Regions from separate parts of the Micromonospora sp. AB353 genome, predicted to be linked through region 1. Evidence: riboswitches for the same ligand, from Rfam matches in the RefSeq annotation. Region 1 holds a riboswitch; the other holds the start of a gene.
The links. Region 1 has a riboswitch for cyclic di-AMP ahead of ACPCK6_RS05070 (C40 family peptidase). Riboswitches for the same ligand answer to the same signal wherever they lie in the genome.
Positions count from the first base shown of each region.

Region 1 (3,711 bases):
GTGCTCGCCTCCACGCTCGAGGTGATCTCGCTGGGTGACCAGCTCGCCGGCCGGCTGGAGGGCAAGTCGAGCCTGGGGCGGCTGGGGCTGCTGACCCACTCGACAGCCGGTTTCATCGACCCGGGCTTCTCCGGTCACGTCACGCTGGAGCTGTCGAACGTGGCGAACCTGCCGATCACGCTCTGGCCGGGCATGAAGATCGGGCAGCTCTGCATCTTCCGGCTCTCCTCGCCGGCCGAGCACCCGTACGGCTCGGCCGTCTACGGCTCGCGTTACCAGGGGCAGCGCGGTCCGACGCCGAGCCGGTCCTGGCAGAGCTGGCGCACCTGGCCGACGCGCTGACCGCGCCCGCAGTTGTTAATAGGGGCCCCCTCCTCTACCGGAGGCGTTAAGAGGGGGCCCTTCCTTACACCCGGCCGTAGCTGTTGATGTCGCCGTCGTCGACCCGCTTCATGGTGATCGGCTTGCCGGACTGGGAGGCGTGCACCACCCAGCCGTCACCCACGTACATCGCCACGTGGTGCAGGTCGCCGTAGTAGAAGACGAGGTCACCGGCGCGCAACTCGGCCCGGCTGATCCGCTTCGTCACGCCGTGCTGCTGGCGTGCGCTGTGCGGCAGCGAGACGCCGCCCTTCGCCCAGGCGGCCATGGTGAGGCCCGAGCAGTCGAAGTGGTCCGGTCCGGCCGCGCCCCAGACGTAGATCTTGCCGATCTGGGCGCAGGCGAACTTGACCGCCGCTCCGGCCGGGCCACCGGGGTAGCCGGACGGACAGGGCGCCGGGCGCAGCGGGCCGCCGCCACCCTTGCCGTACACAGTGAGCCGCAGCTTCTCCAGCTTGGCGATCTCGGCGTCGATCTGCTTCTTCTTCGCCGCGAGCTGGGCCTCGGTACGCGCCAGCCCGGCGACCATCTCGTCCAGCGGCTTCTTCTTCGCCGCCAGCTCGTCGCGCAGCGCGGCGACGGAGCGCACCTGCTCGTGCTGGCGGTGCGCGAAGCGGTCGAGCAGCTCCAGGCCGTTGACCAGGTCACCGGGCGAGCGGCTGCCCAGCAGCGCGTTGACTGTGGAGAGGTTGTCGCCCTTGTAGGCGTCGGCGGCGAGCCCGCCGACCTGGCCGAGGGCGGCGTCCACCCGGGCCTGGAGGGGTGCGATCTGGCGGCCGAGCGCGTCGGCCTGCTTGCGCCGCGCGGCGAGCTGCTCACGTACGGCGTTGACCTGTTCGATGACCGGTTCGAGCTTGTTCCAGTCGCGGTCGATCTGGGCCTCGATCTCGGCGACCGAGGGTTCGGCGTGTGCCGCCGTGGCGCCGCCGGTCAGGACGACTGCGGTGCCGACCAGGGCGGCGAGGGCTGTGGTGAAGCGGGACCAGCGGGTACGCGGCACAGCCGTGGACCGGTCGACCGACCGGCTCGACGACGGCCGCGGGGCATGGAGTGCCACCGGGCGTCCGTACTCCTTCTTCCGTACCGCCTACCGGGTTAGCTGACGGATTCGGGCGGGAAGGGAGCCGCCCTACCGCATCGCTGCGGATTCACCCCAGGTACCTGGTTCCCCGGCTCGCCCGGAGGCGACTCGGCGGTGTCGGACCGTCACCGACCGGGTTGGACGGTGAGACGTGCGGCCGACGATTCACCAGAGTAGGGACCACCGTTATCGATCCGCAACTTCCAGCGCCGTGACACTCCGTACGCGATGCGGGGCCGCACCGAGGATAGAGGTGAAATTTTCTTTCAAGGCTGATTACCCACTGGAAAGCTATTGACCCTCGCGGGTGTGCGGAGTGAGGGTGGAGACGCAGTGACCCCCATCCCTGTCCAGGAGGTTCGATGCACCTCTCCGCCCCGCCGTCGGGCAGACGGATACTGCTCGCCGCCGCAGTGGCGACAGCCACCGCGCTGGCGACGACCGGCCCGGTGACCGCCGCGCCGGACACGTCCGCGCCCGCGAGCGACAGGCAACAACAGTACGCCGCCGCCGCGGCCGAGTACGGCGTGCCGCAGAACGTACTGCTCGGCGTCTCCTATCTGGAGTCCCGCTGGGACACCCACACCGGACAGCCGAGCACCAGCGGTGGCTACGGCCCGATGCACCTGACCGACGCCGCGCACATCCTCGCCATGCCGGGCAGCGCCCACGTCGACGAGGACGAGGACCCGCGCGGCGACGACTCCCGCCCGCTGAAGCTCGACCCGGCCACCGCCGCCGCACCGGAGCGGGAGACCCCGCTGCCGCCCGCCTCGCTCCAGACGCTCGACGCCGCCGCCGCGCTCACCGGGCTCGACGCGGGCACGCTGCGCACCGACCCGGCCGCGAACATCCGCGGTGGCGCGGCGCTGCTGGCGTCGTACCAGAAGGCGCTGGGTGGGCCGTGCGTGACACCGAGTTTCGCTTACCGCCCTGCGCGGGTCGCCCGTCGTCGCGGGACCTTCGACCGTGCCGGAGCACGGTGACCAGCGGTCTTTGGGTGGAACTACCGCACCAGGTTACGCGACGTACGCCGCAGCACCAAATCGTGCCGAGTGCTCCCGGTCACCCGTCGCTCAGGCCCGGGTACGCCGCGCCCAGGCGTAGCCGGTCAGCGCCACCGCCGCCCAGAGCGCCGCCCAGCAGGTCAGCAGCAGACCCTCGCCGGCCGCGACCGGCCCGGTGAGCGCCCGCGCGGTCGCCATCACCGGCGGGGCCAGCCACGGCACGACCGAGCCGGACAGCCCGAGCACCACGACCCCGACCGCGCCGGTGACCAGCACCGCGACCCCGTAGCCGGCGCTGCGCGTCACCGCCCGGCTGGCGAGCGCGCCGAGCGCCACCGCCGCCGGCAGCGCGAGCAGGTGTGCCCAGAGCCCCAGGGCCACCCCGGCGAGCACCGGCCGCTCCCCCGGCCCGACGGCAGCGGTGACCCCGCCCAGCGGCCACGGCAGCGCCAGCGCCAGCAGCACCACGGCGAGCCCCGCCACCAGCGCCGCGATCAGCCCGGCCGCCCGTTCCCGGGCCGGGCCGGCCACCACCCGGGCCATCCGGCGCTGCACGTCGGGTTCCACGTCCAGCAGGATCTTGGTCTGCCAGGCCAGCACCGGGAACAGCACCACGGCGGAGACGCCGTAGGCCTCCGCCGGTCGGGCCCGGCCACCGCCGTAGAGGACGCCGAGGACGAGCAGGCCGGCCAGGACCGGCGCGAGCGCCCGTCCGGTACGCAGGAAGCCGGCCAACCGCAGCCGGACCAGCGCGATCACCGGGTCACCTCGGACGCCGGCCCGGGCCGGGCGGAGCCCTCGGCCTCGGCACCGGCCTGGTCCGGGGAACCAGCGGCGGACGCGCCGCCCGGCCCGCCGGTGCCCGACGGGCCGGCGGAGGCCGGCACCGGGTGCGTGGCCGGGGGCGGGACGGCGTGTTCGCGTACCCGAAGGATCTGGTGGCCGTCGGCGCGCAGGCGGGCGACGGCGGCGGCCAGCCCGGCGGCCGGCACCGCGAGCTCGACCACGGCGACGGCCGCGCCGCCCGACGACGCCTCCTCGGTCACCGTGCCGCCGGTGACCGACAGGTGCCGAGCGCCCGGGAGCCGGACCGTCTCGCCCCGGTGGTCGCTGACCAGCACCGTGCCGCCGCCGGCCAGCACCTCACCGATGATCTCGGGGACCGCCTCGCGGGCGGTGGCGTCCAGCCCCTCCCAGGGCTCGTCGAGCACCAGCAGGCCGGGCGGGCGCAGCAGCGCCTGA
Region 1 is NZ_JBMVFV010000006.1:83,887-87,597, forward strand. It holds gene dcd (dCTP deaminase) at 1-342, shown strand, start outside; gene ACPCK6_RS05070 (C40 family peptidase) at 407-1,438, opposite strand; cyclic di-AMP (ydaO/yuaA leader) riboswitch at 1,452-1,586, opposite strand; gene ACPCK6_RS05075 (lysozyme family protein) at 1,825-2,448, shown strand; gene ACPCK6_RS05080 (hypothetical protein) at 2,539-3,228, opposite strand; gene ACPCK6_RS05085 (ATP-binding cassette domain-containing protein) at 3,225-3,711, opposite strand, start outside.

Region 2 (3,711 bases), on a different contig from region 1:
CCTCGTCGTACCTCAAGTACCGCACCTGGACGCTGCAGGCGGCGAAGAACCTCTACCCGGGCAGCTGCGCGGAGTTCAACACGGTCAAGGCGGCCTGGGACGCGGTGAGCGTGCCGGCCCAGTCCGGTGACCCGACCTGCTCCGGCGGCACCCCGACGCCCACCCCGAGCACCACGACCACCCCGCCGTCGGGCGGCTGCTCCGGCAACAAGCTCGCCAACCCGGGCTTCGAGTCGGGCAACGTGAACTGGAGCGCCTCGTCCGGCGTCATCACCACCGACAGCGGCCAGGCCGCGCACGGCGGCTCGTACAAGGCGTGGCTGGACGGGTACGGCTCGTCGCACACCGACACGCTCAGCCAGTCGGTGACGATCCCGGCCGGATGCCGGGCGACGTTGAGCTTCTGGCTGCACATCGACAGCGCGGAGTCGACCACCAGCACCGCGTACGACAAGCTCACCGTCAAGGCGGGCAGCACCACGCTGGCCACGTACTCCAACCTGAACAAGGCCACCGGCTACGTGCAGCGGTCCTTCGACATCTCGTCGCTCGCGGGCACCACGGCGACCATCTCGTTCAGCGGCGTGGAGGACAGCTCGTTGCAGACGTCCTTCGTCGTCGACGACACCGCGGTCACCCTGAGCTGACCGTGTCGTAGCGCGGCCGGTCGTCGTCCTCCCCGGCGGCCGGCCGCCTCGTCGTGCCAGGCCGGCCGCCTCGTCGTGCCAGGCCGGCGCCGCGTCGCGCGTGGCCGGCGCCGCGTGCGGTGCGGCGCCTCGTCGTGCCGGGGCGGGTGCGGTCGGGTCAGACCGCGCGCCCGGCCCGGGACGCGGCACCGCGGTCGCGGTGGATCCGGGCGGCCGCCTCGTGCATCGCGCGGCCGAACAGCTCGGCCTGGTCGCCCATGCTGCCGAGCCGGGCGGCGAGCGCGTCGGCGTCGGCCCGGGCCGACGCGCTGACCCGGTCGTCCAGCTCGGACAACGCGGCGTTGGCGGCGGTCACGAGGTGTCCGCAGAGGACGTCGAGAGGCTCGCCGGCCAGCTCCGGGTCGATCGTCACGGAATCGAGCCGGCCACCCTGGACGGCGACCGCGCGGACCCGGCCGCCGGCGGCAGTGCCCTCGGCGAGCAGCAGCTCGCCCGGCTCGCCGTCGGCGTGCGCCGAGGCCCGGGAGCGCATCGCGGTGAGCGCCTGCTGCGTGCGGGTCAGCAGCTCGTCGATGCTCGCGGCCGCCGAGAACGGGTCGTTGGTCATATCCGCGCTTTCTTCACGTCTTAGCCGAGCATGCGTGACCCTAGCAACCGGCTCCGACGAATCGCGGTCACCGGCCGGTCCGGGTCGCGTCCCGGCGCCGCGAGCAGGCCGGACACCGGCCACACGGCGTGTCGCGGACGGACGAGCGCCCGGCCGGGGCGAACCGGCCGGGCGCTCGGACGAGGTCAGCGCAGGCGCAGCAACTGACCGGGGAAGATCAGGCCCGGGTCGTCGCCGACCACTGCCCGGTTGCGCTCGTGCAGGGCCCGCCAGCCGCCGTCGACGCGCTGCGCCACGGCGATCTCCGACAGCGTGTCCCCGCGCCGGACCACATACTCCCCGGCGCCGGACGACGGCCGCGGCGCCGCCTTCGTCGTGGCGCGTTCCGGCGCCGCCTTCGTCGCGGCGGCCCGCTTCGGCGCCGCCTTCCTCGGTGCCGCCTTCGTGGTGGCCCGCTCGGACCGGGTCGCCGCGCTCGTCGAACCGCCCTTCTTGCCGCAGACCGGCCACGCGCCGATGCCCTGGCCGCGCAGAACCTTCTCCGCGACGCCGATCTGCTCGGACCGGCTGGCCAGGTCGGCGCGCGCGGCGTACTTCTGGCCGCCGTAACCGTTCCAGGTGGCGCGGGAGAACTGGAGCCCGCCGTAGTAGCCGTTACCGGTGTTGATCTTCCAGTTGCCGCCTGATTCGCAGCGCGCGACCGCGTCCCAGTTGACGCCCGCGCTCGCCGGGGCGGCCGGGCCGACGAGGGTAGCGGCCCCGACGGCGGCGCCGACCAGGACCGTTCCGAGAGCGGTACGGCGGCTTCGGGCTGAGTATTCAGTTGCCATGTGGATTCCTCCACGCCGACGAGGTGAGCTGTCGGGTTCGGGCCGAGGAGCCCGGCCGCCGGTGGCGGCTTCACCCCGAGGTGACGATGCACCGTGGAACGTGTGGTTCCCCCGCTCCCGCACGAGGTTCGGTTACCGGGGCCGGCGGCGGGATTTGGCGTTTCCGGCCCGTGGTGTCCGCGTCTGCGAACGAAACCGACGCTAGGGGCGATTTGCGACGATCGTCCACTTCTTGTGACGCTCTTCACCCGGCCGGGCGACCGGCGGCGGCGCTACGGTGGCAGGGCCAGGCAAGATCACGGGAGGGCTTGACGGATGACCGATCACGGACACGAGCTGACCTTCGGCGGCTTCGTCACCCCCGCCGCCGGGCAGCCCGACCAGGTGGTGGCGCTAGCCCGGCTCTGCGAGCAGGTCGGGCTGGACCTGGTCACGTTCCAGGACCATCCCTACCAGCCGGGCTTCCTGGACACCTGGACGCTGATGTCCTACGTGGCCGCCGCGACCGAACGTGTCCGCCTGGCCGGAAACGTCCTCAACCTGCCGTTGCGCCAGCCGGTGGTGCTGGCCCGCAGCGTCGCCAGCCTGGACCTGCTCACCGGCGGCCGAGTCGAGCTGGGCCTCGGCGCGGGCGCGTTCTGGGACGCGATCGAGGCGGCGGGCGGGCGGCGCCTGTCCCCCGGCGCCGCCGTCGAGGCGCTCGACGAGGCGATCCGGGTGATCCGCGAGGTCTGGGACACCGACCGTCGCGGCATGATCCGCGTCGACGGCGAGCACTACCGGGTGGTCGGCGCCAAGCGCGGTCCGGCGCCCGCACATCCGGTGGGCATCTGGGTCGGCGCGTACAAGCCGCGCATGCTGCGCCTGGTCGGCCGCGCCGCGGACGGCTGGCTGCCGTCCCTGTCGTACCTGCCGAAGGGCCCCGACGAGCTGCCCGCCCTGAACGCGCTCGTCGACGAGGGCGCCCGGGCCGCCGGGCGCGACCCGGCCGCGATCCGCCGCATGCTCAACGTGACCGGCACGTTCGCCCGCTCGTCGGCCGGTTTCCTCGCCGGGCCGCCGGAGCAGTGGGTGGAGGAGCTGGCCGGGCTCACGCTGGAGCACGGCATCACCACGTTCATCCTCGGCAGCGACGAGCCGCGCGCGATCCAGATCTTCGGCCAGGAGGTCGCGCCCGCCGTGCGGGAGCTGGTCGCCGCCGAGCGCGCCACGCACGCCGGCGGAACCCGCACGGCCGCCGACGAGCAGACCACCGCCGGCGGCCCGAGCACGCTCGGCGTCACCCCCACCCCCGACCCCGGGGTACGCCTGAGCGCGCGCCGCCCCTGGGACGAGTCCACCCGCCCGAGCGCCCCGCCGCCGCCGGCCGGGCACGTCTACCCGGCCCGGGGACAGGCCGCCGGGCAGCACCTGGTGGACGTGCACGACCATCTGCGCCAGGAGCTGGCCCAGGTGCGCGACCTGCTGGAACAGGTCAAGCAGGGCAGTGTCTCGCCGGGCCGGGCGCGAGCCGCGCTGAACGAGATGACCATGCGGCAGAACAACTGGACGCTCGGGGCGTACTGCGCGGCGTACTGCACGATGGTCACCCAGCACCACGGGCTGGAGGACGCCTCGATCTTCCCGC
Region 2 is NZ_JBMVFV010000074.1:9,124-12,834, forward strand. It holds gene ACPCK6_RS23970 (M4 family metallopeptidase) at 1-647, shown strand, start outside; gene ACPCK6_RS23975 (YbaB/EbfC family nucleoid-associated protein) at 805-1,254, opposite strand; gene ACPCK6_RS23980 (transglycosylase family protein) at 1,440-2,084, opposite strand; cyclic di-AMP (ydaO/yuaA leader) riboswitch at 2,083-2,228, opposite strand; gene ACPCK6_RS23985 (LLM class flavin-dependent oxidoreductase) at 2,400-3,711, shown strand, end outside.
Region 2: another riboswitch for cyclic di-AMP. It lies ahead of ACPCK6_RS23980 (transglycosylase family protein); the one in region 1 lies ahead of ACPCK6_RS05070 (C40 family peptidase).